Methylosarcina fibrata AML-C10: one gene and its partner. Each later gene encodes a partner of the first gene's protein in a complex. Links are inferred from orthologs where the notes say so. Each region holds a gene or a part of one and is shown on either strand. Other genes may lie near its edges.

What was found.
Region 2: the proteins of A3OW_RS24880 (region 1) and pnp are in contact, whole or in part, in a cryo-EM structure (PDB 9QH0), measured with the Escherichia coli proteins. The link is inferred for Methylosarcina fibrata AML-C10 from one-to-one orthologs.

The regions. Positions count from the first base shown.
Region 1 is NZ_KB889965.1:2,572,317-2,580,458, forward strand. Bases 2,752-5,800 are described here. They hold A3OW_RS24880 (Rne/Rng family ribonuclease), read left to right. Parts: upstream 2,752-3,147; coding sequence 3,148-5,454; downstream 5,455-5,800. Other genes in these bases: A3OW_RS0112130 (TIGR03862 family flavoprotein), read left to right, coding at 5,546-5,800. Also shown: signal peptide peptidase SppA, read right to left, coding at 1-945; A3OW_RS0112115 (HAD-IIIA family hydrolase), read right to left, coding at 955-1,602; 23S rRNA pseudouridine(955/2504/2580) synthase RluC, read right to left, coding at 1,586-2,545; more of A3OW_RS0112130, read left to right, coding at 5,801-6,814; A3OW_RS0112135 (flavin monoamine oxidase family protein), read right to left, coding at 6,809-8,142. UniProt on the Escherichia coli protein: Endoribonuclease that plays a central role in RNA processing and decay. Required for the maturation of 5S and 16S rRNAs and the majority of tRNAs. Also involved in the degradation of most mRNAs.
Region 2 is NZ_KB889965.1:322,994-327,385, forward strand. The notes cover bases 953-3,934. They hold pnp (polyribonucleotide nucleotidyltransferase), read left to right. Parts: upstream 953-1,395; coding sequence 1,396-3,474; downstream 3,475-3,934. Other genes in these bases: rpsO (30S ribosomal protein S15), read left to right, coding at 1,027-1,296; A3OW_RS0101635 (thrombospondin type 3 repeat-containing protein), read left to right, coding at 3,840-3,934. Outside these bases: tRNA pseudouridine(55) synthase TruB, read left to right, coding at 1-897; more of A3OW_RS0101635, read left to right, coding at 3,935-4,392. UniProt on the Escherichia coli protein: Involved in mRNA degradation. Catalyzes the phosphorolysis of single-stranded polyribonucleotides processively in the 3'- to 5'-direction. Also involved, along with RNase II, in tRNA processing.

The sequences.
Region 1 (8,142 bases):
GGATCGACCGAAAGCGGCGCCGATTTTGCCGGCTATTTTATCCAGCAAATGTTCCTGAGGAGTGAAATCAACCTGATTTTCCGCCCCGATGATTTCCTTGGCCACGTACTCGTCCGACCCGTACGCATCCGCAATACCCAGTTTGATGCCCTCCTGGCCGGTCCAGACCAGACCGGAGAACAATTCCGGAGTCTCTTTCAGCCGTTCTCCCCGGCCTGCCTTGACCGCATCGATAAACTGCCGGTGCACCTGATCCAGCAGCCCCTGCATAAAACGGGTCTCTTCTTCTTTCGGCGGAGAAAAAGGATCGAGCAAGGCTTTATGAGTTCCCGCCGTCAATACTCTGCGTTCTATTCCCAGTTTCTGTAGGGTCTCGACAAAACCGAAACCGTCCATTAAAACGCCGATGGAACCGATCAGACTGGCCTGGTTCACGAAAATCTTGTCGCTGGCGGCCGCTATGTAATAGCAACCCGAAGCGCAGATATCGCTGACCACCGCATACACCGGCAAATCGGGATGTTCTTTTTTGATCTTCCGGATTTCATCATAGACATAAGCCGACTGCACCGGGCTGCCGCCGGGCGAATTGGCGTGAAGAATGATCCCTTTGGTCTTCTTGTCCTCGACCGCGTTTCTCAGCCCTTCGATGATGCTTTCGGCGTTGGCCTCCTTGTCTTCTGCGATCATGCCGACCACGTCGACGACCGCGGTATGGTATTGACCGTCGACGCCGAGGTTCTCCTTGATTTTCGGATACGCCATCATCGCCACCAGCACGATCAAATAGACAAAAATAAGAGATTTGAAGAAAATCCCCCAGCGTCTGGCCCGGGTCTGCTCGTTGACGGCAGCCAAAGCCAGTTTTTCGATCACCGAGCGCTCCCAGCTCGGATCGCCGGATGAGCCTGTGTTAGCTTGATTGTTCTGTTGATTGTCTGTCATGTTCAAACCTTAAATAAATTTCAGTAATTCCGTCGGCTGTTGCAGGCACTGCAAGGGTCGGTATCGTTGCAATAGAGATTCCGGATGCGCTCCGCAGGCGACGGCTACGGACGATATTCGGGCATTTTCGGCCATTTGCAAGTCGTGCACGGTATCGCCGACCATCAGCGCGCGCTCAGGAGCAATATCAGCATAGCGGATAATCTCTTTCAGCATACCGGGATCCGGCTTGGAAGCCGTTTCATCCGCGCAGCGGGTGATGCAAAACAACTCTTTCGTGTCCGTAGCATGCAATGCCCTATCCAGTCCTCTCCGCGTTTTTCCGGTGGCGACCGCCAGCCGATAACCGGCGTCTTGCAACTGGACCAGCATGTCGTAAACTCCGGGAAACAAATCGTCCCTATCCAATTCCCGCGCTCGATATTCCGCAGTGTAGCATTCGATCAGCCACTTCCGGGTTGGCGCGTCGGCATCGGGAAACAGGGTTTCGATCGCCCGATCGATGCTCAGGCCGATGACCTGCCTGGCCGAATCCGGCTCGGGGACGGGGCAATGACAGCGTGCTGCCGCCTTTTGTAGACACCCGACGATCCAGTCTATGGAGTTGGACAAGGTGCCGTCCCAATCGAAAATGATCAAATTAAAGCGGTTCTTCATGTTTCAGCAAATCTTCCAGTGATTCAGGCAGGGGCGCATGGACAGTCAATTTTTCCCCGGTGGCGGGATGCTCGAATACGAGTTGCTGCGCATGCAGAAAGATACGTTTGTAACCTCTGGCTCTAAAGGCGCGATTGACCTCCTCCAGTCCGTAACGTTCGTCGCCGACGATCGGATGGCCCAGATACGCGGCATGAACGCGAATCTGATGCGTCCGTCCGGTTTTGGGCGAAGCCTCGACCAGCGTGGCCCCCCGGTACAATTTCAGCCGCTTGAACACCGTTTCCGCCGCTTTCCCGGTCTTGCTGACGATCACCATCCGTTCGCCGCCTTTGGCGACATTTTTTTGCAGAGGCGCATTCACCACCATTTTTTTTCTGGCCCATTCGCCGGCCAGTAAGGCCAAATAGGTCTTTTGAACGTGATCATCCCGGAAAAGTTCGTGAAGCCTGCGCAAGACGCTGCGTTTTTTTGCGATGAGCAGACAACCCGAAGTGTCCCTGTCGAGCCGATGCACCAATTCCAGAAAACGGGCTTCGGGCCTAAGCTGCCTCAGCCCTTCGATAATGCCGGAATCGATGCCGCTGCCGCCGTGAACGGCAAAGCCTGCCGGCTTGTTTAAAATTAAAAAGCCGTCGTCTTCGAATAAAATATTTCTTTGCAAGGCGTCTTTCAAATGCTGGGGAACGAACGCTTCCTCGGCATTTTCGGCCACCCGGATCGGCGGAATGCGGACGACGTCGCCCAACGCCAACCGATAGTTAACGTCCACACGTCCCTTGTTAACTCGAACTTCACCCTTACGGACAATCCGGTAAATCCGGCTTTTGGGGACGCCTTTCAAGCGGGTGATCAAAAAATTATCGAGGCGCTGATCGCAATGATCTTCGGCAATTTCCACCCATTGGACGTTAGCGAATGTACTTTGTAATTGTGTTTTCATAATGCAAATAATACCAGTATCCGTTCCGGTTTGATTCTTTAAATTGATGTTAAACGCTAAGGTTGTTATATTAAGCAGGTAAAAATAGTAAAAAATACGTCGCCCCGGGAATTTCACGTAGAACGGTATCGTCGGGTGCGGGAGAGCAGGCGCCTATCTATGACCGATAAACGGGTCTCTTCCGGAAGAATCACTCAGTCATGCCGAAAACGGCCCGTCAATATAGAATAACCAATATATGGGCCGGGGACCACTCAATGAAGCCGAAAAGGCAAGCTTTAACGCCTTCGCTTTATTGCAAGAATTTCGGGTTTATTGTTCGACCCTTGATGAACAATTTACAACTCCTGTTTAAAAACAGAATTTACAACCAAGACTAGAAGACTGTTTATTTGTCTACTATTTGCCGGCTCCAGCCTGTCGTTGCAATCACCCGATAGGAAGCCCGGCAGATAACGGAGCATCAGCCTCGAGACAAACTGTCTGCGTTATTCGCCATAAAGCAGCTCGGGAGAGTCAATGAAGATAAGGCCGGCGCAATGACCGGAATCCGTCTGTTCGGTAAAATCTGATTATGGAGCAGGATACTACAAGGATACAAAATGAAAAGAATGCTTATCAATGCTACGCAGGCAGAAGAACTGCGAGTTGCTTTGGTAGACGGTCAAAAATTATACGATTTTGACATAGAAATCCCTTCAAAAGAACAAAAAAAATCGAATATTTACAAAGGAATCATTACTCGAGTGGAACCGAGCCTGGAAGCGGCCTTTGTAAACTACGGCGCCGAAAAGCACGGTTTTTTGCCTTTTAAGGAAATTTCTCCCGCCTACCGTCAAGGTCAGAGCGATGCCGAAACCGAAGGCCGTCGCTCTTCGATCAAAGAATCGATCAAGGAAGGCCAGGAAATTCTCGTCCAGATCGAAAAAGAGGAACGCGGCAATAAAGGCGCCGCCTTGACTACCTACATCAGTCTTGCCGGCACCTACCTCGTACTGATGCCCAATAATCCGAAAGCCGGCGGCATCTCCAGACGTATCGAAGGGGAAACCCGGAACGAACTGCGCGAAGTCATGGCGGCCCTAGAAATTCCGGACAGCATGGGGTTGATCGTCCGGACGGCCGGCTGCGGCAAAAATGCCGAAGAGCTGCAATGGGACCTGAACTACTTGATGCAGTTGTGGGAAGCCATTGAGCGGTCTTCATCCGAACAAACGGCGCCGTTCCTGGTGTTTCAGGAAAGCAACGTCATCATCCGGGCCTTGCGCGATCATCTGCGCGGCAACATCGACGAAATCCTGATCGACAACCCCGAGTCGTTCAAGCTGGTGCAGAACTTTCTGAAACAGGTCATGCCTCACTTTCTGCAGAAAGCGAAACTGTATCAGGACTCGGTGCCTTTATTCAGCCGGTACCAGATCGAATCCCAAATCGAACTGGCCTACGGCCGTGAAGTGCCGCTGCCTTCCGGCGGCTGCCTGGTCATCGACCACACAGAAGCCTTGACCTCGATCGACATCAACTCGGCGCGCGCGACCAAGGGCAGTGACATCGAAGAAACCGCCCTCAACACCAATCTGGAGGCTTGCGATGAAATCGCCCGCCAGCTCAGGCTGCGCGATTCGGGCGGATTGTTCGTCATCGACTTTATCGACATGCTTTCCAACAAAAATCAGAGAGCCGTCGAAAACCGCCTGCGCGAAGCGCTCAAGATCGACCGGGCCCGCATCCAGACCAGCCGTATTTCGCGCTTCGGATTGTTGGAAATGTCCAGGCAACGAATGCGTCCTTCCCTGGGGGAATCGACCCAGTTGCCTTGCCCCCGCTGCAAGGGCCAGGGCACGATACGCAACGTCGAATCGGTGGCGCTTTCGGTCTTGCGCATTATCGAAGAAGAGGCCATGAAAAAAGGCACGGAAAAGGTAATCGCCCATCTGCCCATTGAGTGCGCCACCTTCTTATTGAACGAAAAACGCCATACCATCGAGCAAATCGAAAACAGGCTGAAAGTAGGCATCGTCATCCTGCCCAGCAAGCATCTGGAAACGCCGGCTTACGACATCGAGCGTATCAAGGAAAAGGATGCCTATGAAGAAAAGGCCAGCTATCAGCAGATCAAGGCCGAAGAAATCACCGTTCCCGAGTTTGCCCAGCAGGTCCGCCAGCGAGTGGAGAAGCCCGCCATCAAGGAGTTTTTACCCGAATCTCCGGCGCCTGTGCAGAGTAAAATCGAATCCGCCAGCCTGATCAAACGGTTCTGGTACAAACTGATCGGCCCGGGCAAAAAGCCGGCCGCGCCGGAACCCGTTGCCGCCCCCCCGGCCAAGGAGAAAACGCCGCCTCCTGCCGGCAGAAACCGCGGCGGCAAACGAGGTAAAGATCAACCTCAAAACGGCGAGGCCCGCGCTCATAGAAACCCGAAGGCTTCCGGCAAGAATCTCAAGCCACAGCACGATTCGGCCTCCCAAACGAACGCGAAACCGGAACCGGTTGAAATTGAATCGGTCTCCGCAACCGATGCCGTTCAGGCAATGCCGGAAACAACCGCGGCCAATGGCGAGCAGAAAAAGCATTTCAGCGGCAAGAGCGGCAGAAGAAGCCCGAATCGAAGAAGACCTCGCAATCCCAACTATAACAAGCCCGACGGCAACGGAGAAACCGGTCCCCAGCCCGATAATTCCTCGCCGCCGTCTTTGAGGGAAAACGCATCCGAAACGGCGGGAGCGGCCTCTTATGCGCATGATTTTTCGACTAGAATGGTCGCGCCGGAACTCCAGACGAGCAGGCCGGAACGTCAGGAGTCCAGAAAAGACCCCGACTCCTATCGGGAAAACGAAAACAAGCGTTCTCTTGAAACCACCGCCGTAGCCGCCGAACCGGCCAATTCCGGTTTGAGCCAGGATTCTTGAGGATAAAGACTCACAGCGTGTTGTTTTTCAGGTTAAGAAAAACAACACGCGGGTCTTCTCTGCACTCTACCGCCAGTCCGGTCCACGGCCGATGTCTAGACACGTCTCTGCCGAAGCAGTTGCCGTCATAGGCGGTGGACCGGCCGGATTGATGTCGGCCGAGGTGTTGTCCTTGCATGGCGTTCCGGTTCGGCTGTTCGATGCCATGCCTTCGGTCGGCAGAAAATTCCTGATGGCCGGAAAAGGCGGGATGAACGTCACCCACTCCGAACCTTACGATCTCTTTCTGTCGCGCTACGGCGGCCGTCAAGCCCGAATCAAGCCGCTGCTCGACCGGTTCGGGCCGGAGTCGTTGCGGCAATGGCTGAAGGATCTCGGCATCGACACGTTTGTCGGAACGTCCGGCCGAGTCTTTCCCACCGACATGAAAGCGGCACCGTTGCTGAGAGCCTGGCTGCACAGGCTGCGTATTCAAGGCGTCGAATTCCACGTGCGGCATCGCTGGACCGGATGGGCCGGCGAAGGAACCGATGTTTTATGCTTTGACACTCCCGCCGGCGAACGCCGCGTCCCAAGTCCTGCCGTCGTCCTGGCTTTAGGCGGGGCCAGTTGGCCTCAATTGGGCTCCACCGGCGCCTGGGTGCCGTTGTTGCAGGCAAGAGGCGTCCCGGTCGAACCGTTCAAACCCGCCAACTGCGGTTTTAAGGTCCTCTGGAGCGAGTATTTTCGCCAGCGGTTCGCAGGAGCGCCTTTGAAGCCGGTCGCATTGAAGTTTGTAACTCGGGAAGAAAAAGTCATCTCCCAAACGGGAGAATTTGTAGTGACGCAGGACGGGGTCGAAGGCAGCCTGATTTACGCCGTCTCTTCGCGCCTGCGCGAGGCCATCGCCGCATCCGGCGAAGCGGTCATCGAACTGGATTTAATGCCGGGCCGCGATCTCGGCGATTTGATCGGCCGGCTGTCCCGACCCCGAGGCAAACTGTCTTTGTCCAACCACCTCAGGAAATGCCTGGGCCTTCAGGGCGTCAAGGCCGCCTTGCTCAGAGAACTCTTGCCCGCTTCGGAGCTTAAGGAGCCGGACCGGCTCGGTGCTGCGCTGAAAGGATTGAAAGTCAGGCTGACCGCTCCCAGTCCTATTGAAGAAGCCATCAGTTGCGCCGGGGGCATACCTTTTGAAGCGCTCAACGAACACTTGATGATAAGGAAGCTACCCGGCGTCTTCTGCGCCGGCGAAATGCTCGACTGGGAAGCTCCGACCGGCGGCTACTTGCTCAGCGCCTGCTTCGCCGGCGGCCGGGCGGCCGGCCTGGGGGCCTTGGCCTGGCTGAAAGACAACGAATCCAGTCCTGCTCTTTCATAAAGCCCGCAGCAATTCTTTTGCGGCACGCTCGCCTTCGCTCGCCCCTCCTTCCATGAAGCCTTGAAAATCCTGGGACGTGTGTTCTCCGCAAAACAAAACCGTCCCCTGCGGCGCTTTTTCATAACCGCCGAAGGTCGTGTACTGGCCGACCCGGTAATAGGAATAAGACGCCTTGAAGAACGAACTCAAATGCGGCAGCGATTGGGTAATTTTACCGTTCCATTCCTGTGCCGCTCCCGGAAAAACGGGCGCCATTTGCGTTACCCCCTGCAAAGCGTCCTGTACCGATTGTTTGTTGGCGTCCGTGGCAAACGGTACTTTGGTTTTCATCGATCCGGTGGTCTCTCCTCCGGAATACAAGTTCAGGATTCCCTGGATTCCGGGCTGCGCCCGCGTTACTTCCCACGAGGCCTGATAACCGGTATCGCTGTAGGTGCTGCCGTTACTGACGCCGCTCTCTCCCGTTTGCCGCTGATGCCAGAAACGATGCAAGAATTGCAGTTGCAATTTGCCGTTGCGGCCGCGGCCGAGCTCCTGAATGGCGGTGTGTTTCAGCTCGTCGAAGCCCGCCTCGCTGTAATCGATCTCTCTCAGCACGGCGAAAGGAATCGCCAGCACCACATAATCGAAGTATTCTTCAAACGAGTCTTTGCCGTCGACCGTTTTGAACCGGAGCCGGTATTGCTGGTTTTCGGTTCGGGTGATCTTGGTCAATTGCGCCCCGAAACGAAACCAGCTTTCACCCAGATAGTTTTTGATCGCTTCGGGTAATTTCTGATTGCCGCCGCGAATATGATAGCGCTCGTCGGAAACTCCGAAAATATTGAAAGCATTGGCGCCGGCGGAAGAATTCGCTTGGTATCCCAGAAGATAGAGCAGATTCAGCGCCGACTGATCGGTGGTTTCGGCACCGTATTCGATGTTGTAAGCGACGTCCAGCAGTTGGCCGAACCGCGAGGCGTGGCCTCCGGGTATGCGCGTTTCTATCCAGTCGTAAATGGACATGTGGTCCAGTGCATAACCGGCCTGGGTGAAGGAATCGAACTGTGTGGGGTAATCGGCGGCCTGAAGGTCGTCTTTAATGATATTGAAAACTCCGGCAAAATCGGCTTTCGCTTCGTCGTAGGTATAGTCATTGCCGAAAAAATAATACAGTTCCTCGGCATGCTCAGGTTCGGCGGACAACAAGTCGTCCAGCGGCAACCCGAATCTCATGGCCAGTTGACGGATGGTCTGATGGCCGGAATCGATCAGCTCGCCGCACCATTCGCTGATTTGATTGCCGTCCCAATAATCCGTTTTGGAAAACATTCGGCCTCCGACGCGAT
Region 2 (4,392 bases), 2.3 Mb from region 1 along the record:
AAACGCAAGTCGGGACGAAACGTCCACGGCATCGTGCTGTTGGACAAGCGCTTGGGCGTGTCTTCGAATAAGGCCCTGCAGGAAGTCAGGCGTTTGTTCGACGCCAATAAGGCAGGACACACCGGCAGCCTCGATCCGATGGCTTCCGGACTGTTGCCGCTTTGTTTCGGCGAGGCGACCAAGGTATCGGGAATGATGCTCGACGACGACAAGCGTTACCGCGTAGTGATCCGGCTGGGCATTCTGACCGAAACCGGGGACAGCGAAGGCGCCGTGCTGGCGATCCGTCCGGTGCCCGGGATTTCCGGGGAGGCGTTGCAGGCCTGTCTTCAGAGCTTCACCGGTGAAATCGATCAGATTCCTCCGATGTATTCGGCGCTCAAGCATAACGGCAAAAAACTGTACGAATTGGCGCGGGCCGGAGAGACGGTCGCGCGCAAGGCCAGACTCATCCGGATTTACGAACTGAAGCTGCTCGATTTTTCGGAAGACCGGCTGACCCTGGAGGTGTTCTGTTCGAAAGGAACTTATATCCGGTCTCTGGCAGAAGACATCGGTCATTATTTCGGCTGCGGCGGCACGGTCATCGAGTTGCGGCGTTTGCAAGCGGGCATTTTCGATATAAAAAACGCAAAAACTCTCGAGCAGTTGATGTCGATGAACGAAATCGATTTGCGCCAGCAACTGATTCCGGTCGACGCGCCGTTGCAGTCGCTGCCGGCGTTGCGATTGTCGGAGCGGCAGGCGGCCGGCATCCGGTTCGGCCAGTCGCTTCATGATGTTCCGGCGGCTCTGGGAACGGTCCGGCTCTATCATGAAAGTGCGTTTTTAGGCTTGGGAGAAATGCTATTGGATGGTAAACTAGCGCCCAGAAAGTTGTTCAATATGACTGATTAAAGGCAAGAAGAAACCAGCCCAGGCGATGAATTTTTGCTTTAACTCCGTTTCTACACCCTATCGTGGAAACGGAAATTTACCGGCCCTTTATGAAAGGGCTTTATTTTTTAATCTTAATAGGGATTAACCATGCCATTTACTGCAGAACAAAAGAAAGCCATCGTTGAAGAGTACCGTCTTTCACCCACCGATACCGGTTCCCCGGAAGTGCAGATCGCTTTATTGACGGCGCACATCACTCATTTGACGCCGCACTTTGCAGAGCACAAAAAAGACAATCATTCACGCCGCGGCCTGTTGCGGATGGTGAATCAACGCCGCAAGTTGCTGGACTATCTTAAAAATAAGGACGTCAACCGCTATCGCACCTTGATCGACCGGCTTGGTTTGCGTAAATAACCGCTTGCTTGAAAACGGCGCATTTTATGTGCCGTTTTCATTTTTGCAGCGACCCACACGAGAAACCTCTATATAACCTCTAAGCAAAGGAACCTTATAGTGAATCCTATCAGGAAAGAATTTCAGTACGGCGATCAACTCATTACGCTGGAAACAGGCGAAATAGCGCGCCAGGCCAACGGCGCCGTTATCATCGACGTCAACGGCACATCCCTACTGGTCACCGTCGTTGAAAAAAAAGAAGCCAGTGGCGGCGATTTTTTTCCGTTGACTGTCAATTATCAGGAAAAAGCCTATGCCGCCGGAAAAATTCCGGGTGGTTTTTTTAAACGCGAAGGCCGCCCAAGCGAACAAGAAACATTGATTTCGCGTTTGATCGACCGACCGATCCGCCCTCTCTTTCCTGAGGGTTATACCAACGAAGTTCAGATCATTGCCACGGTCATTTCGCTGAATCCCGAAGTGGATACCGAAATTCCCGCCCTGCTCGGCGCGTCCGCGGCGCTGGCCATTGCCGGCCTGCCTTTCAACGGCCCGATCGGCGCGGCCTGCGTCGGTTATAAAGACGGTCAGTATCTGCTGAATCCTTCGCCGTCGGCCTTGAAGGAATCCCGGTTGCAGTTGGTCGTTGCCGGCACCGCGAGAGCCGTGCTGATGGTGGAATCGGAAGCCGATTGCCTGAGCGAAGAAGACATGCTGGGCGCCGTGCTGTTCGGTCACGAGCAAATGCAGACCGCCATCAACGCCATCAATGAATTTGCGGCGGCGGCCGGCGCCGGCGTCGTCGAATGGACCGCCCCGGAACCGGACGTCGAACTGGTCAAACACATCACCGACGAAGTGGAAGAACCCATCAAGGAAGCTTACCAGATCGCGCAAAAACTGGTTCGCCAGGAACGGTTGAAAAACATCCGGAACGCGGCGGTCGAAAAGCTGATGGCGATGGGCGACTATTCGGAAAACGGCATTCGCGGCATCATCGAGCATCTGGAATACAAGATTGTGCGCAACGCCATTCTCGACGAAGGCAAGCGCATCGACGGCCGCGACCTGGACTCGATCCGCCCGATCACGATCCGCACCGGCGTCTTGCCGAGAACCCACGGCTCCGCCTTGTTTACCCGCGGCGAAACCCAGGCTTTGGTCGTGACCACGCTGGGTACCCAGCGCGACGCGCAGGTGATCGATGCCCTGGCCGGCGAATATAAAGAGCTGTTCATGCTGCATTACAATTTCCCGCCGTTCAGCGTCGGCGAAACCGGTTTCGTCGGTTCGCCCAAGCGCCGCGAGATCGGCCACGGCCGTCTGGCGAAACGCGGCGTCGCCGCCGTCCTGCCCAACATGGAAGAATTTCCGTACGTCATCCGGGTGGTTTCCGAAATTACCGAATCGAACGGCTCCAGCTCGATGGCTTCGGTTTGCGGCAGCAGTCTGGCGCTGATGGATGCCGGCGTGCCGATCAAGACGCCGGTCGCAGGCATCGCGATGGGCCTGATCAAGGAAGGCGACCGTTGCGCGGTCCTGTCGGACATTATGGGCGACGAAGACCATCTGGGCGACATGGATTTCAAAGTGGCCGGTTCCGCCGACGGCATTACCGCGCTGCAAATGGACATCAAGATCGACGGCATTACCGCCGAGATCATGAAAACCGCGCTGGAACAGGCCAAAAAAGGCCGTATCCATATTCTCGGCGAAATGAACAAGGCGCTGCCCGCGACCCGCGAGCACATGTCCGACTATGCCCCGCGCATCATTACTTTCAAGATCGATCCGAGCAAAATACGCGAAGTCATCGGTAAAGGCGGCGCGACCATTCGCGGCATCACCGAAATCACCGGCGCCAGCGTGGATCTGACCGACGACGGCGTTGTCAAGATTGCCTCGGTGGACAAGGCCGCGGGCGAAGAAGCGCGCCGCCTGATCGAGGAAATTACCGCCGAAGTCGAAGTCGGCAAGATCTACGAAGGAAAAGTCGTCCGGCTGATGGATTTCGGCGCGTTCGTCACCATTTTGCCCGGCAAGGACGGTCTGGTTCATATCTCCCAGATTTCCGACGAACACGTCGACAAGGTCAGCGACAAGTTGGCCGAAGGCGACATGGTGCGGGTCAAAGTCCTGGAAATCGACCGGCAGGGTCGGGTCCGGCTCAGCATGAAGGAAGCCGACAAGGAATAAAGGCGAACGGAAAAATATTGTTCCTATAAAGGGCCGCAAGGCCCTTTTTTATTGCGCCAGGAAGAATGAGAGTCGAATGACGAGGTTTTAATTTTATATTAAGAATTTCTTTTTATTATGATTTTGTAACAAAACGTTTTCATATTTCAGTGAGAACCTATAGTAGCCGGGCCTGGTCTGCGACAGAACATTGTTTTTATCGATTTGCTATTTACAGTCCCATAAAAAATATCCATTCGATGAGTTTCATGATTTGCCCAAGAATAACTCATGATTTAAGGCATTTTCCAGGACAGCTCATTTCAAAACAAGGTTTTTTCCGATGAAGTTTTCTTTTTTACTTATCAGTGGAGCTCTACCTTACCATGCACGTTCACTTCAAAAAACTTCTGAGCATTCCTTCGCTTTTGCAATCTGCCCTGGTGGGTCATCAGGCCTTTGTCGAATCTCCAGGTCATGTTTCGAATGAAAAACGTCTTCGTAAATCCATAAAACATGGCGCGGATCCGCGTCGAAACGGGCTTTTTTTCGTCCCATTCCTGTTCGTTTTGTTTTTGGCCGGAACCGGGCAGGTCAAGGCCGTCGTCAATGCCGAACAAATCGGTTACGTCGGCTGCTCGATGACCGTTGATGCCGTGGAAGGTTATCTGGAACTGGGCGGCGGCAGCTTGTGGCCGAGTGCCGAAGAAAATTACAGCAGCGGCGGCGTGACTTACTGGGCCGAGAATTTGAGTGGAATCAACCATTATTGGGACTGGTTGCAAGAGGCCTTGATCGATCAGCCCGATACAACCGTCATCTGGTGGCAATTGTGCGCCTTGTCCAAACAAGACGGCAACGATCGGACTTTACTGGAAGATGCCCGAGCCGTCCGCGATGAAATTAAACGGCTGGCTCCCGAGGCTACGATTTATGTTT